DNA from 4 places in the Halobacillus sp. B23F22_1 genome. Region 1 is predicted to be linked to each of the others. Evidence: riboswitches for the same ligand, from Rfam matches in the RefSeq annotation. Region 1 holds a riboswitch; each other region holds the start of a gene.
The links. Region 1 has a riboswitch for thiamine pyrophosphate ahead of ACGTNH_RS02100 (acetylornithine deacetylase). Riboswitches for the same ligand answer to the same signal wherever they lie in the genome.
Positions count from the first base shown of each region.

Region 2: another riboswitch for thiamine pyrophosphate. It lies ahead of thiT (energy-coupled thiamine transporter ThiT); the one in region 1 lies ahead of ACGTNH_RS02100 (acetylornithine deacetylase).
Region 3: another riboswitch for thiamine pyrophosphate. It lies ahead of ACGTNH_RS17635 (thiamine phosphate synthase); the one in region 1 lies ahead of ACGTNH_RS02100 (acetylornithine deacetylase).
Region 4: another riboswitch for thiamine pyrophosphate. It lies ahead of ACGTNH_RS15365 (YkoF family thiamine/hydroxymethylpyrimidine-binding protein); the one in region 1 lies ahead of ACGTNH_RS02100 (acetylornithine deacetylase).

Region 1 is NZ_JBIEKE010000001.1:417,528-425,458, forward strand. It holds gene ACGTNH_RS02085 (gamma-glutamyltransferase) at 1-949, opposite strand, end outside; gene ACGTNH_RS02090 (Type 1 glutamine amidotransferase-like domain-containing protein) at 1,260-1,958, shown strand; gene ACGTNH_RS02095 (metallophosphoesterase) at 2,135-3,175, opposite strand; TPP riboswitch at 3,421-3,525, shown strand; gene ACGTNH_RS02100 (acetylornithine deacetylase) at 3,612-4,901, shown strand; gene tenA (thiaminase II) at 4,901-5,584, shown strand; gene purT (formate-dependent phosphoribosylglycinamide formyltransferase) at 5,742-6,938, shown strand; gene ACGTNH_RS02115 (protein adenylyltransferase SelO) at 7,195-7,931, shown strand, end outside.
Region 2 is NZ_JBIEKE010000002.1:905,356-913,286, forward strand. It holds gene ACGTNH_RS12400 (MFS transporter) at 1-530, opposite strand, end outside; gene ACGTNH_RS12405 (DUF2087 domain-containing protein) at 595-1,182, opposite strand; gene ACGTNH_RS12410 (DUF1028 domain-containing protein) at 1,574-2,446, opposite strand; gene ACGTNH_RS12415 (phospholipase D family protein) at 2,766-4,214, opposite strand; gene thiT (energy-coupled thiamine transporter ThiT) at 4,317-4,892, opposite strand; TPP riboswitch at 4,972-5,072, opposite strand; gene ACGTNH_RS12425 (universal stress protein) at 5,142-5,567, opposite strand; gene ACGTNH_RS12430 (alpha/beta hydrolase) at 6,427-7,179, opposite strand; gene ACGTNH_RS12435 (SDR family oxidoreductase) at 7,176-7,931, opposite strand, start outside.
Region 3 is NZ_JBIEKE010000003.1:530,665-538,595, reverse strand. It holds gene ACGTNH_RS17645 (3-dehydroquinate synthase II domain-containing protein) at 1-426, shown strand, start outside; gene ACGTNH_RS17640 (YueI family protein) at 512-958, shown strand; TPP riboswitch at 1,088-1,200, shown strand; gene ACGTNH_RS17635 (thiamine phosphate synthase) at 1,308-1,904, shown strand; gene thiO (glycine oxidase ThiO) at 1,901-3,031, shown strand; gene thiS (sulfur carrier protein ThiS) at 3,015-3,218, shown strand; gene ACGTNH_RS17620 (thiazole synthase) at 3,222-3,986, shown strand; gene ACGTNH_RS17615 (ThiF family adenylyltransferase) at 3,986-5,002, shown strand; gene ACGTNH_RS17610 (LacI family DNA-binding transcriptional regulator) at 5,375-6,343, shown strand; gene ACGTNH_RS17605 (beta-galactosidase) at 6,382-7,931, shown strand, end outside.
Region 4 is NZ_JBIEKE010000003.1:58,813-66,743, forward strand. It holds gene ACGTNH_RS15345 (FAD-binding oxidoreductase) at 1-178, opposite strand, end outside; gene ACGTNH_RS15350 (helix-turn-helix domain-containing protein) at 422-1,285, shown strand; gene ACGTNH_RS15355 (hypothetical protein) at 1,329-1,559, opposite strand; gene ACGTNH_RS15360 (solute:sodium symporter family transporter) at 1,625-3,211, opposite strand; TPP riboswitch at 3,547-3,650, shown strand; gene ACGTNH_RS15365 (YkoF family thiamine/hydroxymethylpyrimidine-binding protein) at 3,745-4,347, shown strand; gene ACGTNH_RS15370 (ECF transporter S component) at 4,344-4,922, shown strand; gene ACGTNH_RS15375 (ABC transporter ATP-binding protein) at 4,919-6,571, shown strand; gene ACGTNH_RS15380 (energy-coupling factor transporter transmembrane component T family protein) at 6,558-7,337, shown strand; gene ACGTNH_RS15385 (M24 family metallopeptidase) at 7,680-7,931, opposite strand, start outside.

The DNA.
Region 1 (7,931 bases):
TAATACCACCGCTTGAAGACGGGGGCACACCATAGATGTCAAACTCTCCATAATCGGATTTTGTCGCTTGGTATGTTTTCGTTGTGTAATCTGCTAGATCTTCTGACGTAATATCACCTTCAATGACCTTCTCTTCTTCCCAAAGGGAACTAACTGCGGAGAAATCAGGATTCTCTACAAGAGGAGGGCTATTGATGGTGTTAATAATCTCATCTGCCAGCTGTCCTTCATAGAACGCTGTACTGCCGCCTTCTCCGATCGTACGGTATGTATCAGCCAAGTCTTCGTTCGTTAAAATATCCCCTGGTGCAGGGGGATTGTTTGCTTCATCTAAAAACAGTTCTCGTGTCGAAGAAAATAACCTGAATCGCTCCACATTTTCTTCAACTTCTCTCGCAAAATTAGCATCCACTTCAAAGCCTTCTTCAGCTATCCTTATGGCCGGGGCCAAAACTTCTTGAAGGGTCATCGTGCCAAAGGAATCTAAAGCTTCTTCCCAATTTTTTACGGTTCCAGGTACAGAAAACGCAGCGCCGCTTGAGATGCGTTGAGCTGAAGGCGCAATCAACCCAGTCTCATTATCCATAAATGTTTCCTCGTGAAAAGACTGTGGTGAAATCGAACGACTGTCGATAGCGACGGGTTCTTCTTCATCCTCCATATGAATAAGCATCATACCACCGCCTCCAATACCGCCGGAAAATGGTCGGGTTACTCCCTGAGCTGCTGCGACTGCAACTGCAGCATCAACGGCGTTTCCGCCCTTTTCAAGAATCTCCATCCCGGCAGCTGAGGCATCTGGATCTTCTGAGGCCACGGCTCCACCATATCCTGTAACCGAAGAGTCCTGGTTTTTAAATTCAGCAGCGCCTACATAGGGGGGAGAAGCTATTGTAGAGGCTAATAGAAGAAGAATTACTGAGATTGGAAATCGTTTTATGCCTTTCAATAAAAGAATCCTCCTTTTTCGTAATATTCTTACATTTTATATGTTGGATAAAAGCAGGTTAAATACAAATAAGTTATATATTTATTTACTAAACTTATATAAATTAAAAGTCTTACATCAATAGAAGTGGCGATCGGTCTGATTGAAATGATTTAAACAGTTGAAGGACTCGCAAGTAATCCTAAAGTACTGTTTATTTTTCGAATAGAAAGAAGTGGATGTAAGAAAATTCATGGTAGTATGGAAAGGAATCAGCAAATTCGGGTATTGTTTGAAAGAGTGAATATACGAGCTAAAGGGGTGTATAGTCATGAAACAAATTATTGCTCTTGGTGGGGGAGGATTCCTAACGGAGTCTGATAATATATTATTAGACCAATACATACTCGAGCAGGCGAATAAGCGTAAACCTAAGATCTGCTTTATCCCGACAGCAAGCGGTGATTCAGACGATTTCATTAAGAGATTTTATCGTACTTTTGAAAAACAACATTGCATCCCCTCCCATTTATCGTTGTTTAAACCACCAACCCGTGACTTAAAAGGATTTATTTTAGATAAGGATATTATTTATGTAGGAGGGGGCAATACAAAAAATCTTTTAGTGCTTTGGAAGGAATGGGGGTTGGATTCCATTTTAAAAAATGCGTGGAATCAAGGAATTATCCTGTCGGGTGTAAGCGCAGGTTCGATTTGCTGGTTTGAAGAAGGGGTTACGGACTCCTATGGAGATGGGCTTGAACCTCTATCATGTTTAGGGTTATTAAAAGGGAGTAACTGTCCTCATTACGACGGTGAACCTGAGAGGCGTCCGTCCTACACTACATTAGTTCATGAAGGAAAACTACAGCCTGGCATTGCAGCAGATGATGGGGCAGCTATACATTATATTGATCAGGAAATAAAGAGAATTGTAAGTTCGCGTCCTAACGCTCGGGCTTATCATGTTTCCTTTCATAAGGTAGTGAATGAAAATGAACTTCCCGTCACCTATTTAGGTAGAACATAATGAGGCTGTACCTAATTAAATTATTGTGTCAAAAACCGAAAAAATTGAATTGCGGAAAGCTAAGTATTTTGAAGGAGTGATGGTGAAAGTTCTTTCTTGAACATTAATCAACCGAACGGATTTCAATAGAATCGTTCGGATGATTGTATGCGTAATTCAGGTATATCGCAGATTTATTATGTTGGATCATTACTTTCATTCAGTGGAAGTTCAATTACAAATTCATCCTTCCCTGGATAGTCTTCAGTATCGTAATAATTATAGTTATCCATGTAGGGGGAATAGGTCTTCACATAAATTTTGTTTTCTTCTGGACTTACATGCAGTAAGCGCATATATCCTTGGCCGCCATCCGGTCCTCCTTGATAATTAGCAAATAGTTGGTGAACGCTGCGGTCTGGCATGCCGTCACCATTATCATCAATCGTGTCGACCCTTGAGGCTGTACCGTAATAGTGACCACTGAGAGTAACAGCTACATTTTCATTAGGTGTAATAACTTGTTCAAATAGTTTTTCCCCGAGTCGGCTCCGTTTTCCATTTGGTAATAAATATTGATGGAGGTTAAGAAAAGCTGTATGCTCCGGGTATTTCTGTAATACTTTATTGACCCAGTCAATTTCTTCTTGGTCAATTCCCCAGCTCATGTATATCATAATAAAATTATTGCCATTAACGTTTAATATATCATAGTGTCCTCGATTGTTTTTATACGAACCACCATAGTAAGAGTGATTCTCAAATTGGGATTGTCCAAAATACTTCGAAAATGTACTATAGTCTTTGTTTTTTAAATCGATATCATGGTTACCTGCCAACATTCCATATGGTATGTCTTCATTTTCCAGTACATTCATTGAGTCAGCGGCATGCTTCCATTGAGTTTCATCGTCCCAATTGTGGACGATATCGCCAGTATGAATGACATAAGGGATGGAAAGTTCGTTTTTCTTCTCTGCAATCCAGTTCACCATGGCTTTATAAATGTGCGGATTCCGTTTTGAGTAATACTGCGTATCTGACATCCAGACAAACGTATAGTCATCATCCGTTTGTTTCTCAAGCGGCTGGTTAACCATTTGATAGCTTCCGTTTGCTGGTTTATGAGCAGTATCCGGGAGGGAAGGGGCGGAGGCAACGTTGACCATTAAGAAATTGAAAATAAAGACAACAATACAGAGTGCAGCGGTCATCACAATTCTTGATTTCTTACCCACTTCTATCCCTCCAGTTTAAGTAGTGTTCTTGTTGTTAAATGTGGTAAGTTGCACTTCATTTTCATTTCATTGAAATAATGGAAATGCTTAATCTGTAGTTTTTCTTTTTGTAAGGTTTCTTATGCGAAGTCAGATAAATTATTAGACAGATAAGAGTTTAGGTGATCGGGGAGTTAACTGTGCGATAAGCCTTCTTGTTATTTTGGCAGGAATGTGTTCTAATAATGACTAATAAAATAATTCAAATTCTTCACTAGGGGAGCCGCAACTCGGCTGAGAAAAGCAGGAAGCTTTGACTCTTATAACCTGATCTAGATCATACTAGCGTAGGGAAGTGAAGCGGGCAGTCACTCTACATACCATTTGAAATTCTTATGAAAAAGCTCGCTCCTTCTTTTCAGGAGCGGGCTTTTTTCGTGAAAAAAGGAGTTTTTATATGAATAATGAGTTATCACAATTACTGCAGGAAGTGAACAGAAGGGAAGACGAGCTGCTGCGATTATTAACTGATTTGGTAGCATATCCAACTTTAAGTCCACCTGCGCGAAATGCTGAGAGTGCACAAGAGTATGTCGTTCATCAATTGAAAGAACTCGATTTTACGATTGATTCCTGGGACCTTTACCCTGGAGATCCAATCGTGGTAGGTACGAAGAGGGGCAGACAGGAGAGTCAAGCCAAAAGTCTCATCATCAATGGCCATCTTGATGTAGCAGCTATCGAAAAGAATGAGAACTGGGCGTATGACCCGTTTGAATGTAAAGTGACGAAAGATAAAGTATTTGGACGCGGAGTAGCCGATATGAAAGGTGGGATGGCCGGGGTTCTGTTTGCTATGAAGCTGCTTCACGAAAGGGGAATTGAACCTAATGGAAATATTTATTTCCAATCTGTCGTTGGCGAGGAAGTGGGAGAAGCCGGGACTAAGTCTTGTTGCGAAAGAGGCTATCAGGCTGATTTAGCTGTGGTCGTAGATACAAGTGATTGTAATATTCAAGGGCAGGGAGGCGTAATTACAGGATGGATAACCGTTGAAAGTCCTCACACGTTTCATGATGCAAGCAGACGTTCTATGACCCACGCTGGCGGGGGACTGCATGGGGCGAGTGCGATTGAAAAAATGATGAAAGTGATTAATACTTTGCAGGATCTTGAAAAGCACTGGGCGATAACTAAATCTAGTCCCGGTTTTCCCCCGGGTTCAAACACGATCAACCCAGCCGTTATTGAAGGAGGACGGCACCCTGCATTCGTAGCAGATCGATGCAGACTATGGATTACGGTGCATTATTATCCTGAAGAACATTATGAGGAAGTGATCCGTGAAATTGAAGATTACATCACTTATGCAGCAAAAGCCGATCCCTGGTTAAAGGACCATCCCCCTCAATTTTCTTGGGGTGGCTCGTCAATGATTGAGGAGAAGGGGGAAATCTTTCCTGCCTTTTCAGTAGACACTAGTCATAACGGGGTTCAAAGGTTAGCTGAAGCTCATCATTTTATACATGACGTCCCGGTAAGCTATTCAATGTCTCCGACTGTAACAGATGGAGGATGGTTATCAGAAGCAGGCATTCCAACAGTTTTATACGGGCCGGGCACACTAGATCAAGCCCATGCTGTTAATGAATCACTTGAAAGGAAACAGCTTCTGCGATTTACGAAAACGATGATTGCTTTTTTATTTGACTGGTTTCAACATTTAGAAAGAAAGGATGAAACATAATGTTTACTGATAGACTTTACGAAAAAGCTAAGCCGATATGGGATCAGTATCTCGAACACCCTTTTGTGAAAGGTATTGGTGATGGAAGCTTAGAACTTGAAAAGTTTAAGTTCTTCATGAAACAGGATTATTTATATTTAATTGATTATTGCCGGGTTTTTGCTTTAGGAAGTGTAAAAGCAAATCAATTAAAAACGATGACGATGTTTGCGGAGATGCTGCATTCTACATTGAATGAGGAAATGGAACTTCATCGAAGATATGCAGAAAGAATTGGAATTGGCCGAGAAGAACTGGAACACACACAACCCTCTTCTACGCTTCTAGCCTACACAAGTTACATGCTGAACAAGGCGCAGCAGGGGTCAGAAGCGGAGGTTGCAGCCTGTGTACTAGCCTGTGCGTGGAGCTATAATGAAATAGGCTTAACATTGAATCAAAAAGAGGGAGCTAGTGAACATGAGTTCTACGGGGATTGGATTAAGATGTATGCATCAGATGAATTTACTGACCTTGCTGAAAATATGAAACAGCTTATGAACCAGCTTGCTGATGATAAGCCAGAACGGGAAAAAGCTCACCTTGAAGAAATTTTTCTTCATACGAGTAAATTTGAATACTTATTTTGGGAGATGGCAGAGACGATGAAAATGTGGAAGGATGATTCGGATTTTCACGAGTGACCTGGCATCCCTGCCATTCATTTTTAAAATGAAATAACATGAACAATGTGTGATAAAATTTAGAAAATGTTCGTGATTTCACCCATGAACCCTTGATTTTTCTTAAGGTATGACGCTAGAATAACTGTAAAGCAAAACGTTCAGGAGGGGTTACATCGTGTTTGGAGCACCGAATCAGAATTATGCTAAAACAATAATGTTATTAGGAGCAGGAGAACTAGGAAAAGAAGTAGTTTTAGAGGCTCAACGACTAGGGATAGAAACTATAGCCGTTGATCGTTATGATGGAGCACCTGCCATGCAGGTGGCTCATCGTTTTCACGTGACTGATATGCTCGACGGTGAAAAATTACGCGCGGTGATCGAACAGGAGAAACCAGATTTAATAGTTCCTGAAATAGAGGCCATTGCGACAGCAACACTGCTGGAATTAGAGCAGGAAGGATATAATGTCATCCCGACTGCTTACGCCACCCAACTGACGATGGATCGTGAAGGTATCCGACGTCTGGCAAGTGAAAAATTACAACTTCCGACAGCTAAATACGAGTTTGCCAACTCACTGGATGAACTAAAAGAGGCAGTTGCGACCATTGGTACCCCTTGTGTAATTAAACCAATTATGAGTTCTTCGGGAAAGGGGCAAAGCCTATGTCGAACAGAAGCAGATATGGAGCGTTCTTGGGAGGAAGCCATTAACAGTGGACGGGGAAACAACACCCGCGTAATTGTAGAAGAGTTTGTTCATTTTGATTCGGAAATTACGCTGTTAACAGTTCGGTCTTCAACGGGTACATTTTATTGCCCTCCGATTGGTCATCTTCAACAGGACGGAGATTATATCCAATCATGGCAGCCTCATGTAATGAGTGAGGAACACATAAAACAAGCAGAGTCAATTGCGAAAGAAGTTACCGATGAGATTGGTGGTTACGGGGTCTTTGGAGTAGAACTCTTTATTACTTCAGACGGGGTTTACTTTAGTGAAGTGTCTCCAAGACCGCACGATACAGGCATGGTAACATTAGTAACACAGGATTTATCAGAATTCGCGCTTCATGTGCGAGCGATTTTAGGATTACCGATTGAAGATGTAGAGCTTGTATCTGCAGGTGCAAGCTACGCAGTCAAGTCAATGATTGAGTCCAGGGACTATCAAATATCCGGTGTTGAAAAAGCTTTAGAAGTTCCACACACTCAGTTACGCTTATTTGGAAAGCCTTCTGCCAAGTTAGGCCGCCGCATGGCAGTGGTACTTAGTAAAGGTAATGATATTGAAAATGCTTGCAATCAGGCGAAGGATGCAGCATCCCGTATGGAAGTAGTAAATAGGGAGTATGCAGACAAAAATTAGTTGAACGGTTTAATAGAGCGGGCAGATCTGAGCGGACAGATTGGGCCCGTTTTTGTGTCTCTGTAATTTAGTTATAAAATACTTCTATAGGGGTAAATAACAATAGAAGAACAATTTCCTTTTAACAAGGGGTGTAAGTGTTCTATATGGAAGTTAATCGCAACAGATAATTTTTTCCTTACTGTGCGATGATATATTGATTTTTGTAGAAGAATAGAAGTGGGTATCACATGACAAACCAAACAAAGGAGATAAGATGATAAAGAATAAAGAAATAGGTTGGAATTATGATAACAGCTATTCTCGTCTTTCAGAGACATTTTTTGAAAGTATTGATCCATCCCCTGTAGATTCACCAAATTTAGTCATTTTTAATCACTCATTGGCCGAATCTTTAGGGTTGAATGCAACGCATCTGCAAAGTCAAGAAGGAGTAAACATGCTCGCTGGAAATGAGGTGCCAGAAGGTGCACGGCCGATTGCTCAGGCATATGCCGGCCATCAATTTGGAAATTTTACGATGCTGGGGGATGGACGTGCAGTGCTGATTGGCGAACAGATTACGCCCTCTGGTGAACGTTTTGATATTCAGCTTAAGGGGTCAGGGAGAACACCGTATTCTCGCGGGGGCGATGGCCGAGCATCCCTGGGACCGATGCTGCGTGAATATATCATTAGTGAAGCCATGCATGGCCTTCGTATTCCTACGAATCGGAGTCTCTCAGTAGTAACAACTGGAGAGTCTGTGAGGCGTGAAACCGAGCTGCCTGGGGCCGTTTTGACTCGTGTGGCTGCCAGCCATCTTCGTATAGGTACTTTTGAATATGTGGCAAGGTGGGGGAGTGTAGAAGAGCTTCGCACGCTTGCTGATTATGCAATTCATCGCCATTATCCTGATATTGAAGATAATGAGGAGCGCTATCTTGCTCTATTTGAAGAAGTGGTTAAGCGTCAAGCTTCACTGATTGCAAAATGGGAGCTTGTCGGCTTTAT
Region 2 (7,931 bases), on a different contig from region 1:
AATGACACGGCATTTAAAATAAACGAGACTTTTCCGCCTAAGAGAAAAGCAACGACACCACCTGATACTGACCCTAAAATAAGAACCACTCCTACTATTACTTGTTCTAGAGCATTTACTTTTGATAAATCATTCTTTTTAACAATAGAACCAATGGTGCTTTTCCGCACTGGCTGATAGAACGCTTCTCCACAGGATAATACGACAACCCCTATATAAAGAATCCATAATTGGTCAGTGGTTTCAATATATAAAAAAGTTAAAGCAAATGGAAATCGGATTAAATCTGTTACGCTCATTAACAGTCGTCGATTCAACCGATCAGCAAGCTTTCCGCCTAGTAGTGAAAAAAATAAATAAGGAATCACTCTTATCCCCATAACAAAGCCTACTAGAACTCCTGACCCTGTGATTTCTAAAACAAGTGCCAGTACGGCAACTTGACTGAATCGATCCCTATTCCATTCACAATGCCAGCACGAAATAAATAAAGGTAGGAAGGGTATTGAACAAATATTCCCATAGTTCACAAACTCCTTAGATATATATCTAATTAGATCACAAAAAATGAACCTGGCTTAGTACCGCCAGGCATTACCGTTTAACTACAACAGGCCACATTTCTTCTGGGTTTCGTTCATATTGATTGTTTTCTCGATACATGAATTGCTGCATAATCCACTCTCGTCTGACTGTCGCAAAATCGTTATAAAATTCTTTAATGTACTCGTTTATCTCTTTTTCGCTGTAGATTTTCCCTTTCTCAAGGCCTTGAACATAGTAAGAAAGAACTACAAGCTTTTTCTTTAACTGACTCGGCATTTGACGCAGCGTACCATTCTGGTTCACAAAGTTACGCAATATTTTCACTTGCTCTGAATCAGTAACATCAAGCTCTTTCTGCTTCACTTCATCTCCCCCCAGCCTTAAAATTGCTGTAGCCATAAACTCTAATCTTTTCTCGTCTAAATAATAGTAAATCGTATTTTTATCTCGTCGAGAATATAACATACCCGTTTCTCTAAGTTTTTTTATGTGATGAGTAATAGTTGGAGCTCGTAAACCGAGTTTGTGAGCAATTGCCTGTCCGTGGAGAGGACCATTTTTCAGTAGTGAAACAATACGTAATCTCGTGGGGTCCCCGACAGACTTATAGAAATTAACCATTTTATCTAATTGCATAATTTTCACCCTCTCATAAGTTAGATTACTATCTAATTAGATAGTAATCTAACTACACTATTTTGTCAAAATATTTTATGAAGACAATTATAAGCTTTTAGCTCCACCACAGTTTCCTCTACAAGTATTTTTCACCTAAGGAATGTAAAGGTTTCTTGCATTAGGAAGAGGAAAGGGTTTTAGAAAACGCTTCCTTTCCTTGGGTGAATGACGGGTCCCCCGGGCTACGGCCTCCTGGGTCACCCCTTATTCTTCTCTCCCATAGAAATCTCAGCATTTCCTAAAACCCTTTTCCGATGACAATTTTTGCATTTAGAAAATTCAGCATGTCTTGCACTATATGATGCTTCCATGTCCACAGTCATAAAACTTTTTTCAGGCCTATTTCTATTTACGCATTCAATTGCTTTAAAAACTCCAAGACTTTTGTGTCAATATAGCCTCGTTCTTGTTCTCGTTCTTCGAAATTCTCTGTATGAAGGAATGTTGTCAGCCCTTCAAAAAATTCTTGCTCGTCAGCCTTAACCGAATTTAAATAACCTGCTTTGTTTAACTGAGCGGCTACTTCTTCTTTCAAGGCTCCTGTTAAGACTACGATCTCTTCAGGCTTGGATTTTGCGAAATACAATTGATGTAATTTATAAATACGTTGTAGTTCTTCGATCGGCTCTCGGTGGTCATCAACCCGAAGGTCTACCAATACATCGCTTAACGAACCGTAACCTGCTTTGTCCTTTTCAACGTATAGGGCAGCTGATTGTTTCCCTCTGCTGTCTCCTCCAGCTTTCTGTGCTGCCTTTAATCCTTCCAACAGACGGTCAGCCAGGCTGCCCTTCCTTTTTTCAAATGCTTCACCCATCTTAGTAACCGTTTCTTTATTAACTAAAATGTTTCCCTGCGCAGCGTAATGTCTGCCTGTTACGCCTCCTGCCCATTCATAACAAGATTCACCCGTAAAAGTAGCTGCATTTCCTTCAGCGTCCACCACTCCAACTTGCCGGTGGACTGCCCCTTCATCGAGTTTAATTAGTTTATCAACCGTTTCTTGAGCAGATAGACCTTCACGTAAATATTTCAAGCCATCTGGACCATAAGAAGGATTCGCAAATGCCTGAGTAGCGACTGCACCTACTCCAGCTTTCGCCCATGGCACCACAGCACCCACTCCTAAGAACTTAGATTGGACTGCTACACCTACTTCACCTGTGTCCGGATCAGCTCCTACAATAGAAAATGTTGCAATAATTTTACTCAAATCCACCACCCCTTCCTCCTTTTAATTCGACAGAATAATATAAAAACCTTTCACAAAAAAAGAGGCAGGAGTATAAGTAGAGCAATGATTCAATAAACGCAGATTATGAGCATGATTAAAATGCGAAGACGTCTGTAGGAACACATCACGAATTGAAGCTCCTTCAAGAAATTGATTTTTCCACCGAGGATTCTGAGGCTGTGGCCACTGGAAGCAGAGTATATTGACGGTGTGCCGTACATGTGATTTAACATAAATCATCCGAACGTAGTTGAATTGTTACGTTCGGACGAGTTCGCTTTATACGTTTTCTTCTCATTTCGTTCGATTAATACGTAGTAAACCAAGTCCATTTTTGTAAATGGTACGTCAAGTAACGAACAGTGCTTAAATTATCCTGGTATTCCTCATAATCGGCCGTATAATTTCCGTCTTCATTTTCCCATATCTTTGTGAAATAATCATTCACTTCAGTAAATACTTCTTCATCCGGCCCCCCTTTAATTCTTACATCCGCTTCTAGATTCAAGTTAGCTAAGTTTCTTCTCGTGTAGTTACCTGATCCGCTGACAATTACATTTTCATCCTTACGATCAACATACAACGTTTTTAAATGAAATTGTTCCATGTTCACGTCGTACCATTTGAGGTTTAGGTTGTCATTAGCCAAATTATTCATCTCAGCCGCGACTGGCAAGTTAGGAAGGCCTGACTTCTCATGTCCAAACGATTGTTTGTTAGGGTCCATCACAATATTTACCGTTGTTCCACGATCAGCAGCTTTGTCTAAACCATCAATAATTTGACGATCGGCTAAGTAGTACATACCAAGCCATACACGATCTCCTTCTTCTGCTTTTTCCAGCTCTTCGAGTACGGCATTTTTTATTTTCTGCTCGGTAATGTATTGAACTTCCAGAGCACCTTCTTCTTCACCAAAATCCATGTTCTCATATTCTGGATAATCAGCTTCTCCAGAGAAACGAACGACCGCTTCTTCAGCTTCTAATATGTCCTTAATAATGGGACCGGTCATTTTAAAAGCTGCGTTTTCATGAAATCCACTCTCATCGTGGGGGTTTGCAGAGGATACCATCGCTGCATCCTCAGTGACAAGCACTTTTCGATGATTAGCTTTTACATTTAATAATTTTAAATAAGAGCGCAGGGTGACGTCAGGGGCCTCACTAGCAAATGGATTAGCAATCCATCCATCTCCACTCGTGCCCAACCAGCTGAAAAACACTCTCCATATACTTGAATACACGGGGTTAGAATCTCTCAAGCGATTTAAATCCGTGAGGACGACATCAATATTGTGATCACGCAATCGATCGACTTCTTCTGATTCATAGGATCCATAAACAGTGTTAATTTCATCAGTAATAAAGACGACCTGTAAATCTTCATGCTCTTCTTTTTGTTCAATTAAACGATCGGTCAGTTCCTCAGCTATGTTTGGAAATTTTTCTCCATCATCACTATATCCATTGAATAAAAACATATCGATGACGATAAATTCTTCCGCCTCTGCGATCGTATCAAACATCTCCTCGAATATTTCGAGTTCATGAACGACTTCTCCATTTTCGTCTTCATAAGTCAAATCTTTATAAAATTCGACATCCTCTACGTTGCGGTATTGGCCTTCGTAAGCCATCCCTTCAGGAAGACTCTTCCACGACGTGTGAAAGGCTATAACAAACGCAAGAATAATATTAAATCCAACAAGCCCCCAAAACCACTTTTTCTTATGTAGGTTTTTTAGTTTTTTCATCTCGTGCCCCCTCTTAGCTATCTTATATGATTCACTAAATAGGAAACGACGAAACCTGGAATAAAAAAACAGGCCGCGCCACGGGTAGCGCGAACTGCCTGATTATGATGCTCGCTGTATTAGCAGAGATGGTCGTTGAACAAATAATAACCCTAATACAATCGAACATAAAATAAATGTGGGAAGCATGTAGCCACCATTGTACGTTAAAGAATACAGCCAAACGGGTGTGCCTTCAGGCGCCATTGTTCCGTAGAAAGCAATTCCAGCGATAAAATGGCCTATAAAGCGGAATAAGCTGCCTACGAATGCCCCTATGACAATCCAGGTGACTAACCGCTTGTAATGCCGTGCAGCTGCTGCCTCCCAAACCGGCTTGGCAAACATACCGGCCAGTCCAATAACACCAAAAGCTACAATATAATCAAGAATGGTCTGAACAGGTGTAACAATATAAGCGCCGATTAATATTTGATAGAAGCCCAGCAACAGGCCTGTGGTGACCCCTCCACTTACGCCCCAGCGAAAAGCCATAATGAACACAGGTACCATTGCAAATGAAACTGATCCACCTTGGGCCCATAACTTAAATGATAAAAACGGTAAAACATCCAATAATATGGCTAAAGCAGAAAAAATGGCCGCTTCTACTAAAAATAACACTCGTATGTTTCTCATGTTTGCATCTCTCCTTTTAAAGACACAAAAAAAGCAATGCCAAAGGGAAGCTTCCTGATGGAGGAATCCCGTGCATCGCCATCAAAAAAGCCACCATCCCTACGCCAGTATTAACTGACAGGTTCGAAGGGTCAGAACATATTGTTCACTCTCAGCACTGAGGCTCCCCTTGAAGGCTTCATATTTCGTTTGCTTTTCTTGCTATATGGTCATTATAAATGATGTTTAGAATCCTGACAAACTTTACAGTCAGGGCACAATGGTAACAGGAACTTTAGTAGATTGCAGCACATTATAACTTACGCTCCCAAGGATGGCGCCTTTTACACGTCCTACTCCCCGCGTTCCCATTACAATTAAACGAACGTCCTCATTTGCTGATTCTTCGAGAATGACTTGATCGGGAATCCCTATCCTTTTTCTAAAGGTAGGAGTCACCTCATAGTCAGCTAAATATTCTTCCGCTGTTTCAAAGGATTGTCGTGCAGCCTCTTCCTGGTACTGCTTGATTTGATGCTGCCCTGCAAATTTCCGAACATTTCTCGTATTATAGTCGAACTGCACGTTTAAAATGATTAATTCATATCCTACCTCTTCCGCAAACGGAACGGCATACTGAAGAGCACGGAGCGAACTAGGTGATGCGTCAAAAGGTACGAGTATTTTTTTATTCATGACAACCCCCTCCTCACCTTCATTATACTTAATTTTCACTCAATAATGAATACTCGTATCATTGATATTGGTGATTTCCATAATAAGGATCGATTTACGTCTCTATCATATGCCATGCGGTCTTTCTAACTCTATCAGACGGTATGGTTTCTCTCCGTAGAAATTCTTCATTCGCAATTGTTTGCTTAATATTTTCCTCTATTTGTTAGTATACAGGCAGGGAGCAAAACAGATTTTTTCATCCAATAATCTATTAAGACGCATGAGAAGGAAAGGTGAGAAAGCCAATTATTTCCCGGGTGATGAAAGGAGCAATAAAAAAACTGGTAGTGTGAGGATTTCAGGTAAGAAAAGGCGTTCTCAATCCTTCTTGGCAAGTCATTTTATAAATTAAACCACAAACAGATCATTTATAGTCCTCTCTACCAACTTGTATTACAGGTAGTTGAAAAAGCCTGGTTAGATGTACACGTTGTCTCTTATGGTTCCTACATTAGTCTGGAGAAAAGGAAAAAGCGCCGCTTCCGCCGGGCAGGCCGAAAGTCTGCTCGACTGCGATTTCCGGTGCCTCTCCTGTCTGCTCCTCCCGCAGGGGCCGGCACTTTTTCCGTTCCTCTGACCAAAATGGAATAACCTTTGTAATGTGAATGGCCTTTTGCAGACGCTGCTTTCATAAGAACACAGCTTGATTAAATGATTGAGGAAACGGCGAGAATCCTGCAGGAAATGGGAATAAGGTGTAATCCCGGAGGGCGGAATACAGCCCGAAAAGGCACACCATTCGCCCGCGGCAAAGGAGTCGTTTCACTTAACTTTAAGGGTTCTATACAAGATGAGTAAAGCCCTCTTTAAGAGGGCTTTACTTCGTATTGGAATACATGACGAAAAATTCTAAGCTGCGTTCAGTAATCAAATCAAGATCTGTATCTAATGTAGCTACGTGATAACTATTCTCCAGGTGAATCAGTTCTTTATGTTCGGATAAAACTGTGTTGAAGATCATTTCAGAGTTTTCCGGGGGAACAATATGGTCTTCTTCAGATACAATGACAAGAATTGGACAATGAATTTTAGCCAGCTCATCGTGCACACGAGTCATCATTAAAATTAAATGTTCAATAGAAGCTACCGGGGTTTTATCATACGCTAATTCAGTAACTCCTGCTTTTTTTATGTCAGAACCAATCGCAGCAATGTATCGGTCGTCTGTGGTTTCGACAATGTTTTCCATAGAAGGTATATCAATCGCAGCGTTAATAGGAATCACTCCTGCAATGTCCTCATACTTTGCTGCCAAATGAAGTGCTAACGTCCCCCCCATAGATAACCCAACTACAAAAATCTTCGAACATCGTTCTTTTAACCAGGCATATGCTTCCTCTACAGAATCCATCCAATCTTGAGCCGTAGTTGTTTTCATTTCTTCAGGTGCAGTCCCATGCCCTTTTAAACGGGGGCAGGCCACGCTATAGCCCTCTTTACCGTAAGCTTCCACAAGCGGCCGAACACTTTGAGTGGTTCCCGTAAATCCGTGTGAGACTAAGATTCCAACTTCATTTCCTTCAAAATAGATCGGCTGTGCTCCCTCTAATACAGGATATTCTTCCATCATACCAACTCCTTTTTTCCTATAATTTTTTTAAGTACCTTATGTTCTAAGACAGACCAGGGGAGGATTCTTTTTAGCAGAAGATTCATCCTTACCCCTGGTCCGATCGGGTACCTCAACTTTTTTAATACAGAACGGTCAGCCAGAGAGGCCATTAATTCCGCTACTTTTCCAGGATCTTCATGTACTTCGCGGTTTAATGCCTTCCATAAGCCTTTAGTATACTCGTGATATGGAGAATTAGGATCATACACAACTTGAGGAAGATCAAGACCCGTCGACCAAATATTCGTTTCATAAGAACCTGGCTCAATTAAAGCAACATCGATGCCAAAGGGCTTCACTTCAAACCGCAAGCTTTCCGACAATCCCTCTAGCGCATGCTTTGAACTAACATAAGCTGACAAACCCGGAAAACCAATAAGTCCGCTTACGCTGCTCACATTTAAAATTTTTCCACTTTTTTGCTGACGCATCTTTGGAAGTACGGCTTGTATCACTTGAATTACGCCAAATACATTGGTTTCAAATTGGCGCCTGTAATCTTTAAGTGGCACTTGTTCCAGAAAACCTCCGACCGCATAGCCGGCGTTGTTAACAAGCACATCCACTCGTTTTAATTGATTGACCTGTTTTTGAAAAAAAGTTAATGAGTCTTCATCAGTGACATCTAGCGGCCAAACTGTAATGTTCTCAGCAATGATTTCATCTAAACTAGCCTTCTTGAAAACATTCATTTTGTGGGGGTTGCGAAT
Region 3 (7,931 bases), on a different contig from region 1:
GGAAACACAGGGCATGGATATTTAAAAGTCTTGGCTGAAAACCGTGAATCTAAAGATTATCCCGCTCGACCTTTTCGCATCAATTGCGGCTCTTTTCATCAATACTTGTATCAATCCGGTAAAACCTATTATCTTCATGAGTTAACCCCGGGTGAGAAGCTGATACTTTCGGGTGAAGAAGAGCGGGAGGTTGCAATTGGGCGAGTGAAAATAGAGAAACGTCCATTTGTAAGAGTGGAGTGTAAAAGCAGCGATGGAACGATTTCAGCCACTTTGCAAAACTCCTCCAGTGTTTATTTACAAGAGGAAAGCGAAGGAGAAATCTCAATATTGGATGTAAAAGAGGGACAAAAAGTGATGGGATTACGAGACGAGCCAGGACGGCATTTAGGTCAGCGAATTGATGAAGAAATTGTGGAGAAATAGATGAAAGCACCTCTCCTTTCATGCTTTTTTGAATGGACTATGATTTAGGATGGATAATAGGAACAGAGCAGATGAGGTGATTATGATGAAGAAAACAAATGTAGATGAATATTTGCAAGAAGGAATATACGGGACCCGACAAACGAAACCAGGGGAACGTAAAAGGTACCTGGGCACTCTCCGAGAGCGTATCATTCTAATATTAATGAAAGGCCAGGTGATGCAAGAGGCCGGGATTGAAGAGTTGTCCCAGGAAATGAAGCGGCATAAGGATGCCAAGCTTCTGTTGAATGGAGAAGTAAGCTACCGTTTCCGCAAACCCTATAGACAATTGGCAGACCAACACTCTATTCATCACACCGAAGTGTCCAATCAGGAGTCAGATACAGATATCGGAGCTATCCTTTACGTGGATTATGCAATAGAAAAAGAAAACATCCACATGAAAAAGAAAAAAGAAGTTAAAGAAGTAGAAAATAAAAACAGTGGAGTTAAAGGGTTTCTGAAGTCACTGTTTAAAAGCTCTAATTGATAGAACAGTCGGCCGAGCTTTAGTAAGAAGTAGGTCTTAAGTATCAATAGGTGAAAAGTTGAAGTTTTTAATAGACCGAGGATGATAAATAAGGTAAAGTAAATACCAAATCATTTCCAAAATTTAATAGTGATGCACTAGGGGTGCCTTTTAATTAAAGGCTGAGATCAAAGTACAACTTTGGGACTCTTTGAACCTGAACTGGCTTCAATACCAGCGGAGGAAAGTGACCGAATGACTGACGTAATATAGAGTGATCTATATTCTACACGTTCTTCTATCTAAGCTATGCCACTTTCCTATCCTGGAAAGTGGCATTTTTTAAAGTCTAAATGGAAGGAGGGACGTAATGAGGCTTACTGCTGTAACGAATGGTCGATTGGAAAAAACTCACTTGAGAAAGGTGATGAAAGAAATGGCGCCGTTCGTTGATGCCATTTTAGTAAGAGAAATGCAAAAATCTCCTCAAGAATATCTGACGTTAATAAAAGAATTAATAGCTGAGGGGATACCAAGGGAGAAACTATGGATTCACAGTCGTGCAGATATCGCCTGTATGACGGGTGTTCATCAACTTCATCTCCCGGAAAAAGGTATCACGGTTAAGGAGGTGAAGGAATCTTACCCATTCTTAAAGGTAGGGCAGGCTGTTCATTCTTTATCGGCCGCGAAGCAAGCGGAGGAAGAGGGTGCAGATTATGTCATGTTCGGTCACATTTTTCCTACGGATAGTAAAAAAGGGAAAAGGGCGAGAGGATTGGAAGAATTGAAGGAGTTGACTTCTACTCTTCGTATCCCTGTCATCGCCATTGGAGGTATTACGGTTGAGAAAGTGAAGGATTTACATGCAGTACACGCGAAGGGGGCGGCTGTGATGTCAGGAATTATTAACGCATCTGCCCCTGCTGAAGCGGCTCGACAATACCAAAAGGAGGCTAAGACTTGAAGAATAACCACTGCGATGTGTTGATTATTGGCGGCGGTATTATCGGTCATTCGATTTCTTGTTATTTAAATAAAAGCGGCGTTCACGCAGCTGTAGTGGAGAAACAAGCGAGTGGAGGAAAAGCCACACAAGCTGCAGCAGGTATGCTTGGTGTTCATACGGAAAATGAAGGCGTCGGAAAGTATCATCAATTTTGTGAAAAGAGCAGGGATATGTACACGGGATTAGCTCAAGAATTAAGGGAGCTTACGTCTATTGATATCGGCCTTTCACACTTTGGAATGATGGAAATCGCTGTAAAAGATGAAGAGAAAGAAGCTTTACTTTTGAAAAAATCAACTTTTCGAAACTTGGAATGGCTGGAAACTCCAATAGATCGTATTCCTTCTCTTTCGGACAAAGCATCAGGCGCGCTATTTATGAAAGATGATGGCCATGTCGAGCCGCGTCAAGTTTGCGAGTCTTTTAAACGAGCGGCATTACTGTATGGCGGGGATTTGCTGGAGGATCGTACCGTCTTGCGTGTTAAAAATAATCAAGGAAGTTTCACTGTTCATCTAGATAGCTGTTCACTTACGGCCGAGCATGTTGTGGTCGCATCCGGAGCGGAAAGCGGCCAGTGGTTTGAAACGACAGGCCTGCCTAATCCTATCGTTCCGACAAAAGGTGAAAGTTTTTCGATAAAATTGCGAGAAAACTATTTTAACGAAGCTTTATTTTTCCGCGATTTTTACGTCGTTCCAAAGCCAGATGGACGCTGCATTATTGGGGCTACCTCGAAGCCTGACGACAAAACTACAAATACGTCAGTGGGCGGGCTATCCAGTCTCATGAACCTACTGTTTTCCCTATTCCCGGAGTGGAAGGAGGCAGCTTTTCAAGACTTCTGGTCTGGGATCCGGCCAGGTACAGAAGATGGGGTCCCGGTTATAGGAGAGCACCCTTTCATTTCGAATCTATACTTTGCAACGGGCCACTACCGAAATGGTATTCTTTTAGCTCCGGCTACGGGGCAGCTTATCGAAAAACAGATCACAAAGAAACCGATTGATCCCTCCATCCAAGAACTGTTTTCCCCAAGCCGCTTAGCTGAGAAAGGAGAGTGGACTTATGAATATTCAAGTTAATGGTCGTTCGATAGAGTTTCCAAAAAACGAGGCGACGATTGCTGAGCTGCTGGAAAGCTATCACATTCAAAAGAAGATTTCAGTCGTAGAGCATAACAAAGAAATAGTGAAGAAAACGGACTATGAACACACGAAACTAGCCGATGGTGACCATTTAGAAATCGTCCATTTTGTAGGAGGAGGATAAGTAATGTTAAAAATTGGAGAGCACACCTTTCAGTCACGCCTAATGCTAGGGACAGGTAAATATCCGAATTTCACCAGTCAAAAAGAAGCGGTCAATGTATCTGGAACTGAGATTTTAACGTTTGCCGTCAGACGGATGGATATTTTTGATTCCAAGGAACCGAATTTATTAGAAGAGCTTGATCTGGAAAAATATTCTCTGCTCCCAAATACAGCAGGAGCGAAAACGGCGGAGGAAGCGGTCAGAATTGCCCGTTTAGCCAAAGCTTCGGAACTATGCGATATGATTAAGGTCGAAGTGATTGGCTGTGATAAGACGCTGCTGCCGGATCCTTTTGAAACGATGAAAGCTTCGGTACAGCTTCTGGAAGAAGGGTTCACCGTCCTTACGTATACGTCCGATGATGTGGTGCTGGCGAGACGTTTAGAGGAGGAGGGTGTCCATGCCATTATGCCAGGAGCTTCTCCGATCGGTTCTGGTCAGGGAGTTGTAAACCCACTGAATCTTCAGTTTATCATTGAACAATCAAACATCCCTGTGATCGTAGATGCGGGAATCGGCGCGCCTAGTGATGCTTCCTATGCAATGGAACTTGGCGCTGATGGGATTTTATTAAATACAGCGGTTTCCGGTGCCGGGGATCCTGTAAGAATGGCCGAAGCAATGAAGCTGGCGATTGAGTCCGGACGCCTGGGCTATGAAGCGGGCAGAATTCCTAGAAAAACATACGCGTCCAAAAGCAGTCCGGAAAGCGGGATGATCGGTTGATGTCGGAACGTTATTCCCGCCAAGAACGTTTTGCTCCAATCGGTCGTGAGGGACAGGATCAGCTTTCTCAAAAGCACGTACTCATTGTTGGAGCCGGAGCCTTGGGAGGTGCAAATGCCGAAATGCTGGCGCGAGCCGGTGTTGGGAAAATCACAATTATCGACCGTGATTACATCGAGTGGAGCAACCTTGGCCGCCAGCAGCTTTATACAGAAGAAGATGCGGTATCTTTACGAACGAAAGCTTCAGCAGCTGAACAACGTTTGCGCGCGATCAACTCCGATATTGAAGTCTACGGGATGGCTCAGGAATTTGAAGAGGAAACAGCCGAGACGTTGGTTGAGGGAGTGGACTTTTTAATCGATGGTACTGATAATTTTCAGACGCGTTTCGTCATTAATGACGTTGCAGCAAAATTAAACGTGCCGTGGGTGTATGGCGGATGTTTGAAAAGCTATGGGATCGTTCTCCCTATATTTCCAGGGAAAACGCCCTGCTTGCACTGTCTTATCGATCACTTGCCGCAAGAAGGAGGCACATGCGATACCGTAGGAATTATTGGGCCGGCTGTCCAAATGACAGCCGCTTATCAAACAGCGGAATGCTTGAAGTTTCTTACTGGGCACGCGATGTCTAAAGAGATGATTTATGTTGATGTGTGGGGTCGTGAGTATTCTTCCATTAATGTTAGTAAGCTTATTGATAAAGAATGTTCTTCTTGTTCTAGTAAGGCCGTTTATCCTTATTTAAAGAAGGTGAAAGGTTTAAGGACAGCCATGCTCTGCGGAAGAAACACCGTTCAAGTTAGACCTTCCCAATTATCTATACTATCTCTATCGGAATTGAGCCGCCACTTAAAGCCTTTAACTGAAAGGGTTAAAGGAAATGGTGATTTGCTCATGTTTCATGTCGAGGACGTACGTTTTGTGGTGTTCAAAGACGGTAGAACATTGATTCATGGGACGGAGGATGTGCAGGAAGCGAAGAAGTTGTACCAGCGATATATCGGTGCATAAGATCGAGCTGGGGGGAGATTGAATAAATAATCCGGACGATTCTATCGAATCATTTCGGATTATTTATTCTTTAAGAAGGATGTACACCATCGCTCCCTCAAAGTACTTCGCTTTCTATAAACTCGGTCTCAGCTTCCCCGGAAAACAAATTACGATTTCCTGCCGGATCTTCGATTCCCCAGAATTAGGGGGAAATATTATAGAATACTTGTATTAATGTCCTTCTTTAGTATGGTCCATTAATTTCCAGCAAGTAATTGTGGAAAATTTCAGAAAATATATTGTAATCGCTTTCACTATTAGTTATAATTTTTATTGAAACGTTTCAATGAATTTATTTTAGTATCTATAAGGTAAGAGAAGAGGGAAGACTTGGCCACGTTAAAAGATGTTGCAAAGAAAGCAGAAGTGAGTGTTGCCACCGCCTCCTATGTCATGAATGGGAGTGAGTTGATAACTAAACCGACAAAGGATAAGGTGCTGGCGGCTGCTAAAGATCTTGGCTATCGTCCTAATGGAAATGCCAAAAATTTAAAGAAAAACAAGACAAACATTATAGGACTCTTCTTGAGTGGATTCACAGGTCCGTTTTTTAATGAACTGTTAGAAGGAATTCAAGATACGGTCATTAAGAGAGGATACGAAATGGTCGTATGCGCATCGGATCATAAGCATCGTTTGCTGCTGGAACGTTATGTGGACGGGGCTATTATTCTTAACTATCATATCGGCAACGAATTGTTGAACGGCCTGGCGAGTGACAAGTTTCCGATCGTAGTATTAGACCGCGAATTAGTAAACCCGCATGTGAAGCAGATGTTGTTACCGAATAAGCTTGGAATGGAAGATACGGTGAATCACTTAGTAGAAAAAGGGCATAAGCGTATTGGGTTTATCGCCGGTTCTAAAGAGTCCTTCGATGGAGAAAGCCGCTTAGAAGGGTTTAAAGAATCGCTCGCTGATCGAGGGTTGAAGTTTCAGGACTCCGATTTAATCCGAGCCGATTTTACAGAAATCAGCGCACTGCTTAGTATGAATAAGTTCCTCGAAGCAAACAAGGAGTTTCCAACGGCTTTTGTATCAGCTAACGATGAAATGGCAATGGGAGCAATTAAAGCTGTTCAGCAGATAGGATTAAAGGTGCCTGAAGATATTGCATTCGTCGGCTTTGATGACATTGATTTATCTCGATACATCCAGCCGGCTTTAACAACAGTACGCGTGGAAAAAAAACGGTGGGGGCAAATGGCAGCAGAAACCCTGTTCGATATGCTGGAAAAAAACCCTAAACTTAATGAACGGGAGATCCCCATTGAGTTTGTTCCACGTCAATCAAGCTAAGGGGGGATGAAAAAATTCAAGTAAAAGAAGAAAAGATTATGATTAATGGAAAAGAAACCGTACTTTTTGGTGCTGAGCTTCATTATTTTCGTATTCCTAAAGAAGATTGGGGAGCACGTATCCACCAGGTGAAGGATGCAGGTATTAATATGATCAGCACATATGTGCCGTGGGTGTTTCATGAATACGAGGAAGGATCCATAGATTTGACAGGAGTGACGAGGAGAGAGCGTGATTTTGAAGGCTTCTTACAGCTGGTGGCTGAAGAGGATATGTACTGTTTAGTCCGGCCTGGCCCTTATGTGATGGCAGAGATTGTTGATCACGGGGTGCCGCCCTGGTTAATTGACCATTATCCGGAAGTTCTGGCGCTAACGGAGAAGGGAGAGAGCCACCCGACGAGAGTTGTCAGCTACATGCACCCGACTTTTTTAGAGAAAGTGGAGAGCTGGTATCATTCTGTGTGTGCTGTAATTAAGCCTTTTCAAATCGCTTACGGCGGTCCTGTTATCATGTTTCAGCTTGATAATGAGGTTGGAATGTTTCACTGGGTGACCAATCAAGGTGATTATAATAACGTAACAAAGCAGCAATTTGAGCAATACTTAGAAGATAACGAAGTCAACAAAGAGGATTCAATCAAGCACATGAAAAAGCATACGGGAGAACGGCCGGCGGAAAAGTTGAAACACGAATACTACCTATTTATGCGTAAGCATTATCGCTTGTATCTCGAGCATTTAAAATCACTCGCTCAAATAGAAGGGATCTCGGTTCCTTTTATTATTAATATTCACGGCTTTCATACGATTGACTTTTTAAAAAGAGGAACACGTTATCCTGTTGGCATCGCGCAGCTGATGGAAGCGGCGAAAATGGATGACACGCTTGTCGCAGGAGATTACTACATTGGCAATATTGAATTCGATAACTATGTGGATATCGTCCTCGCCAATTCATTTACAAAAGCGATTCAATCCCCGGATCAGCCGCTGTTCTCAGCTGAATTCCAGGGAGGATCAGCGTCTGATAAGCCAAGGCTTCAGCCTAGTACATTCGACTTGACAACACGTCTCTGTTTTGCGAATGGAATGAATGCTGTGAACTACTACATGTTTGTCGGCGGTGAAAACTATGAAGATATTGGTTTGAACGGTAGAAGGCATGAGTGGCAGGCGCCATTGACTGCTTCTGGTGAAAAGAAACCACATTTTGATGTGATTCAGCATTTAGGACAGATGTATCGAACCTTTGAAAAGCCTCTTATGAATGCTAAACAGACGACCCAGACCTGCTTTGCATTTTACCCTGATTACTACGCCACAGAATATAGTAATCTTTTTTCTTCACCTTTAATTGAAACGTTTCAATTTGAGAGAGATTTAAATATCTATAATGGTGTTGCTAAAGGACTAAGAGTCAATCGAATCGTTTATGATAGCTTGAACATTCAAGATAACAGACGAATCAATGTGAATGAAGTACCGACCTTATGGATGTTTTCTATGAAATGGATGGACAAGCAGGTTCAGCAAAAGCTCATTAATTATCTGGAAGACGGGGGGCATCTTGTACTCTTTCCATCGAT
Region 4 (7,931 bases), on a different contig from region 1:
TTTTCACGACCGCTTCCACATCTGCTGTACTTTCTGGAAACACAATGAGGTCTGGAGCGCTCGGATGATGATAAGATTCATCATGACTATGCTGTTCAATCAGCGTCTCATTATTTGAGATTTGATGGTCCTTAAGGGACTGTCGCAGTTCTTCGTATAAACTCTCTGTTGTATTCATATGTAATTCTCCTTTTATAATCAACTATTGACTAGAATTATACGTAATAATCAGAAAATTACAATACACTATAATCCCCGCCTGCCATTTTTATTAATATACGCTTTAAAAATAACTACTTGAGAGAAAACATGAAAAAAGTAAAATTCTATTCTTGCTCAATTTATAGGGTTGTTAATCCTTTCAAAATACTTCAAAATAACAATATAAAAAAGGTTTGGAGAAAGGAGGGGCAGCTTTATTATGGAAGCAATGAATTCATTTGGTTCCTATGGGTATCGTTTTTCTGATTCCAAATTGCAAAAAATTGCTCAAATTTGGTCTTTAGGCTGGGAGGAACAAACTTCTTCTCTTTATGATTGGGATGGTACAAATCGTAGAGATACTGGAAAGTTTATTTTTCAATATACGATATCAGGAAAAGGTGCCATTCATATTAATGGAAAATTACATAATTTAGCACCTGGGCAAGCTTTCATTGTGAATATTCCAGGCAATTATCGGTATTTCCTTCCAGATGATAGTGATAAATGGGAGTTTATTTACCTCACTTTATATGGAGATGTTGTAGAATATTACTGGAACCTCATTCAGAAGAAAGCAGGAAATATATTGTACTTTCAGCCGGATGCTTTTCCTATTACAGAATTCCTGGAACTTTTTAAAATGGCCTCAAATCATAACATTTCCAACGCTCATCAGGCCTCTGGTTATGCTTACCAATTCACAATGGAACTTTACCACTATTGCTCTGCTTTAGAACACAACATGACGCATTGGCCTGATGAAATGATTGAAGCTGCAATGTTTGCAAAAAATCATTACGCGGAAGATATCGGTCCAGATGATATGGCTGTCTCTTCCGGTATATCTCGTTATCACTTTACAAGACAGTTTAAAAAGCTTGCCAACCAAACTCCTATACAGTATCTAACGGATATTCGTATTAATAAAGCTAAAGAGTTAATGCAAAATACGAAGTACTCAGCGGAGGATATTGCACAGAGCATTGGGTATCAGAATTCCAACTATTACAACAAAGTTTTTAAAAAAGTAACAGGAATGACTCCAGGCCAATACAAAAAAAGCATCGTATTAAAAAAATGAGACCGTTTTGAATAACGGTCTCATTTTGAATCTACTTCAATGGTTACTGAGCGACATCATAATTAATCGTCATGATTTTTCCCGAATCTACAAAGTTTTCCAGTACGTCTCTTGAGAGCTGTAAAGCAAATTCGGTACGTTCAATTTTTTCACTTACTGCCAGTTCTTCCTCCTCTACATTTTCTTTAAGCCCTAAAGCTTCCTCGTGAAGTTTTCCTAACGTCTCGTAAACTTTATGGTAAAAGGTTTCAACTGTTTGATGTAAATCACTCATCCGTCCTGCCTCCATCTATATATCATTAATGTAAGTATATCAAATGAAGGCAAGAGTTCACTTGATTATAATATACCGGCTGGTGAAAACAGAACGTAAATCAAAATCATAGCCATTGTTGCTGCAATACCTACTGGATAAACGAGCTTCCATGGTTTCATATCTACTTTAGCTTTTTCTTCTAATACGAATGCTGTGTCACGAGGCCAGAACTTCCCGATTACTACCATTAATCCCGTACAAACGACGAACAAAACTCCTAAAATGTGCAAGAAATGAATCCCTGTATCCCAAAAGAGCTGAGTGATGGCATACACAGTAATAAATAGAAATAAAGAAATTTTTGCTGCAATCGCAGGGACTCGCTTCGTTAAATAGCCAACAATGAGTACTGTGAAAATAGGTACATTATAGAACCCGTTTACAATCTGCAAGTACTGGAAAAAACCTTGCGGGACTTTATCAATTAGTGGAGCAAGACACATAGCAAAAAGGGCTAATATGATCCCTACATATTTTCCTTTTCTTACAATCTCTCGATCTGGCGCACTTGGTTTAAAGTAAGGTTTATAAATATTTAAAGATATTAAAGTAACAGAAGAGTTTAGAGCTGAATTGAATGAGGACAAAATAGCACCAAACAATACAGCAGCAAAGAATCCAACGAGAGGAGTCGGCAAAACCTCCCCTACAAGCATCGGGTAAGCATCCGCAGATTCAATGTCGGGGCCAAACATATTGTAAGCAATAATCCCTGGAAGAATTAAAAACACAGGACCAAACAGCTTAAGAAATGCGGCAATTAATACCCCTTTTTGACCTTCTTTTAAATTTTTAGCTGCGATCGCTCTTTGCATAATATGCTGAGCTGTTCCCCAATAAAATAGATTAACTAGTAACATTCCTGTGACCATCGTACTAAAAGGTACCGGACTATCTGCACCTCCTATTGAATTTAACTTCTCAGGAGAGTTTTCCATGATTGTGTTGAACCCGCTTCCAATCGATCCATCACCTAATGCATAAAGACCAAGAACAGGAATGAGCAGCCCGCCTAATAACAAACCAACCCCATTAATAGAGTCCGAAACAGCTACGGCTTTAAGTCCGCCAAAAACAGCATAAATGGAACCTACAATTCCAATTGCAAATACGGTTATCCATAAACCAGCTGTTCGACTGACGCCTAACACTTCAGGGATATCAAACATTCCATTGATAGCTACTGCACCAGAGTAGAGAATCGGCGGCAGTAAATTAAATACGTAACCAAACAAGAATAAGACTGTCACAATCTGTTTAGTTCCAAAATCATATCGATCTTCTAGAAAGTCAGGAATCGTGGTTATACCGCCTTTTAAATATCGAGGAAGCAAGAAAAAAGCCACGATTACTAAGGCAATGGCAGATCCTACTTCCCACCCCATAACCGCCAGCGTATCTGTAAAGCCCTGCTGGTTTAATCCGATAAGCTGCTCGGTCGATAAGTTTGTCAACATGAGAGAACCTGCAATTACCCAGGCTCCGAGGTTTCTTCCTCCTAGAAAATACCCGTCTTGTGAAGCCAGGTTTTCTTTACGAGTAAGTAGATATGAAATGAGGGCAACCATTCCTGTAAAAAACAAAAACGATAAAATAGTCAGTGCATTCATCTATTCTCTCTCCTTTTATGTATGCAGTATCAAAGTTGTCGCTAACCTATGTATGCGTTTTAATACTTGTTGTACATTCTATCTTTTAATATGTAAGCGATTCAATGGTAAAAATATAATTGAAAAATGCACTTTTTTGCTTTATTAATGAATTAAAAATCGTTTCTTTGCTCCCATTTACAAGCTGGATAGTAACTCTTCAATGCTTTATAGTATTTTGATAGATTAGAGAATTCACTTTTTTGCTCTACAGAGGATCTATCACTTTAACAGTTTACAAATATCGTTTCTTCGGCTACCATAAAAACTGAATCACTTAAACTGCATAACATTTCGTCAAGCACTAGGGGAGCTGTGTCACACGGCTGAGAGGAGAAGGCTCCGACCCTTATTACCCGAACTAGATAATACTAGCGTGGGGAAGTGCAGTCGACTTTCGTAGGTATTATTATAAGTAAAGCCTTATTCGATTGTAGACTGCATTCCCATGGGATGCAGTTTTTTTGTGCTTCAAAATCGAAGGAGGGAAAAGAATGAACGAAAAATGTGAAAATTCACGTGTTGCAGGGTGCTCCTTTTCGGTCCACCCCATGTCTGATCACTTTATTAAACATATTCTTGATAGCTTAAAAGAGGTGGATACATCGAAGGTTTGGCTTCACACCGATAATGTAACAACAACGATTCGCGGAAGAATGGAACAAGTATTTGATGTGACAAAAGCGATTTTGCTTACAATTGCGAAAAGCGGGGTTCACGTGGCTTTTCAAGGAACGTATTCGATTGGCTGCCCGGGAGATTCCGCTGGGGATGTGTATATGGCGGAAACCAGCGAACGTGCAAATGAACACTTCGTTCACACGATTCAACAGCCTATTGCAGCTAAGTTCTCACTCTATCCAATGGGCGGTGGTAACTATATGGATACGATTTATCAGCAGATTGAACACATGAAGGAAAACGGAGTAAATGTTTCACCTGCTCATTACTCCACCAGACTGGACGGGGATACGAATCTAATTTTCACTGGACTGGAAAACGTTTTTCGTGAAACGGAACAAAACGGCTCTTCCCATACGGTCATGACAGTAACGGTTTCAGCCAACAGTCCTTCAACAAAGGAGAATGATGCATGAAGAACTGGAGACTAAAAGAAATTGTTGTAATGTCAGCCTTATCAGTTGTGTTCGCTGTCGTTTATTTAGCTTTTTTACCTGTAGGAAAAGTACTCGTAGGTTTTTTCGGTCCAATTGGGTATGATTTCATTTTCGGCATTTGGTTTATCGTTTCCATCATTGCTGCCTATATTATCCGTAAGCCTGGTGCCGCATTTTTATCAGAAACGATTGCAGCCACTATCGAAGTTCTGCTTGGGAATGCATTAGGACCTATGCTTATCATAACCGGTATAGTTCAAGGCTTAGGTGCGGAATCGGCATTTGCAATGACGCGATATAAATACTACAACGTGCAAACATTAATGCTCGCAGGTGTTATGGCAGCTGTCTTCAGCTTTGTTTGGGGATATTTCACGTCTGGTTATGCTGCTCTCAGTTCTGCCTATGTGTTAGCAATGCTCGTGACCCGGATGATTAGCGGAGCCATTATTTCAGGACTGCTAGGAAAAGCATTAAGTGATGCGTTAGCAAAAACCGGGGTTCTCTCAAGTTTTGCTCTAGGTAAAGAACAACGAAGGAAGAAAGCCGCATGAGGAAAGAAATAATTCAAATAGACAACCTTTCTCTCTATTATGAAGAAGAGGAAACTCCAGTTATTAAAAACCTTCATTTCAACGTGAAGGAAGGAGACAGTATGCTGGTTTTAGGTCCAAGCGGCTCTGGGAAAAGCTCTCTTATACAGTGTTTAAATGGACTTTTTCCAAGAGAGCTGGATGGTCATATGGAAGGTCAAGTCACCATTCACGGAAAAGATTCACGCCATTATAAACCCGGTGAAATTAGTAAGCATGTTGGAGTGGTCTTTCAAGATCCAGAAACCCAGTTTTGTATGTTAACCGTTGAAGATGAAGTAGCCTTTGGTCTTGAAAATTTACGTACGCCTCCGGATAAAATGGAAGCAAAAATAGAAGAAGCTTTGCATCTTGTAGGATTAGGTGAGGAGAAGAAAACGCCTATTGCTACATTATCAGGGGGGCAAAAACAGAAATTATCATTAGCTTGTGTACTTGCTATAGAACCAGAAGTTATTGTCTTAGATGAGCCAACAGCCAATTTAGACCCTGTCGCAACTAAAGATTTTATAGACATTCTTGCTCATTTAAAAGAGGAGCTTAACCTTACTCTTATTGTGATTGAGCATCAGTTAAGCGAATGGTTCCCATTGCTTGAACGAGTTTTTATTTTGCAAAAAAATGGTGAACCTCTTTATGACGGTCAGATTCGAAAAGGGATTGAGAAGCATAGTTCCTCTTTACAGGAGCAAGGCATTTGGATGCCGATAGCTTCCAAATTAGCCATTGAGCACAAAATTCCTTATGTTCAATTTCCGTTAACTTTACGAGAGCTAGTCTCTCAAACACATGAGCACCAGTTAACACTTGGAGAAAATGTCAAGACCCAGGAGCGAGGGAAAAAGATCTTGGAAGCGAATGAAATAACCTGGAATTCGTCCCGGAAAACGATCATCCATTCCCTCAACCTCAGTATTTACCAAAACGAATTCATCGCAATTGTCGGGGCAAATGGCAGTGGAAAAACTTCGCTCAGTCGTTTACTTGCAGGTATCACGCAGCCCTCAAGCGGTTCCCTTATGGTTAATGAAAAGAAGCTCAATCAATGGAAGGAACGAGATTTATATCAAAAAATCGGATATGTGTTTCAAAATCCAGAGCACCAATTTATTACTGATTCCGTGTATGAAGAAGTCGCTTTTGGTCTTCGCCTCACAGGGGGATCGAATAGGGAGATTGAATCAAAATGTGAGGAGATTCTCTCTGTCTGTCAGTTAGCCCACGTAAAAAACAAAAATCCATTCACACTAAGTCAGGGTCAAAAAAGGAGATTAAGTGTAGCATCTATGATTGTGAGTGACCAATCTCTTCTCATACTTGATGAACCAACATTTGGGCAAGATGCCGGGTCTACCGAGAAACTTATGAATTTACTGCAGCAAAAATACGAAAGCGGCACCTCCATCCTCATGATTACACATGACATGGATCTCGTTGATCACTATGCTACACGCGTACTTGTGATGGAGGCTGGTTCTTTATCCGCAGACATTCATCCATCCGAATTGTGGATGCAGTCTGATTTAAACCACCATCATTTAGATTATCCTTCTCGTAAAAAGCTTGCGGAACTTTTTAATGAAAAGGAGTCATCTTATGTACCTTCATAATGTTAATCCAAGCATTAAAGCACTAACCATCCTGGGGCTGGTTTTTGTATTGGCTTTTCTTTTTGATCCAATTACGCCTCTCCTGTTTATCATTTGGACCTTATCAATAACCATGATATTTGGCTCATTCCGAAAAAAATATTATTTTCTTTATTTTTTCACCTTTTTTATATTTGCTGCCGGCATGCTTTGGTCTACGATTGCCTTTGCTGATACACCAAATAATCCGGCTGACCAGGTTACATTGGCTGGCTGGGAGGTTCCGAAAGAAGATTTGTTCGTCGCAATTTCACTATCGTTACGAATCCTGGCGTTTGCAACGCTCTCTTTACTCTTTATTTTTACAACAAATATGGTTCATTTTATTTTAAGCTTAATCCAGCAGCTAAAACTCCCGCCTAAATTAGCTTACGGTATTTTAGCCGGGTATCGCTTTTTGCCATTAATGAAAACAGAATTTCAGCAAATTAGAGCAGCTCATCGCATACGAGGGATGAATCAAGCCAGCTCTTTAAAAGAAAAAATAAAACAGTATAAGCGCTTTGTCATCCCTCTGCTTGCTGGTGCAATCCGCAAGGCAGAACGAACAGCAATTGCTATGGAATCAAAAGGGTTTACAGGCGATAGAAATAGAACCTATTACCGTAACTTATATGTAACTAAGAAAGACTGGCTGTTTCCTATCATTATGTTTACTGTACTAGGCGGGTTAATCACGCTGTCTATTATCTTTAACTACTTTGCCTGGTACAACGGCCAATTTTAAAAAAGTGGTCTGTGTAGAATTTAGCTTTCACGCAGACCACTTTTCTTCTCACTTTTAAGAGAATTGCGCCTTCTATTCCTTCATAAGTTAACCGTTCGTTTCACATTAACTGTAAAAATAACCATCGCATTTTATAACATACGAATGGTTTCATTATTGTTCACTCCTTGAATTCCACAATCAGCGTCCGGTGGTGACGCCTCCGGGGAAATAGCGAGCAGAAGATCCACTTAGTCAATTGAATTTTTGAACAGGTTAGCTGAGGCCGGGCTCACGGCAAGCGTTCACTGCCAAGTTATCCAATCGACTGCCTAACAGAATTACGTTGATATCCTTGGTTTCCTATTTCAATAATCTTTGTTCAAAAGGAAAGTCAGAGAAATTTTCTACGCCATCCTTTGTAACGAGAAGCTGCTCCTCCAGCTTAACTCCTTCTTTTCCTCCTGGAGAACCAATATAACTTTCTACCGAAAGAACCATATTTTCTTCGATTAGACCATCATATCCCTTTTCTTCAAAGTCCTGCGGATAAACAATATACGGATATTCTCCGCTAAGTCCTGTGCCGTGTGCCACAGTAAAGTAACGGTTAGG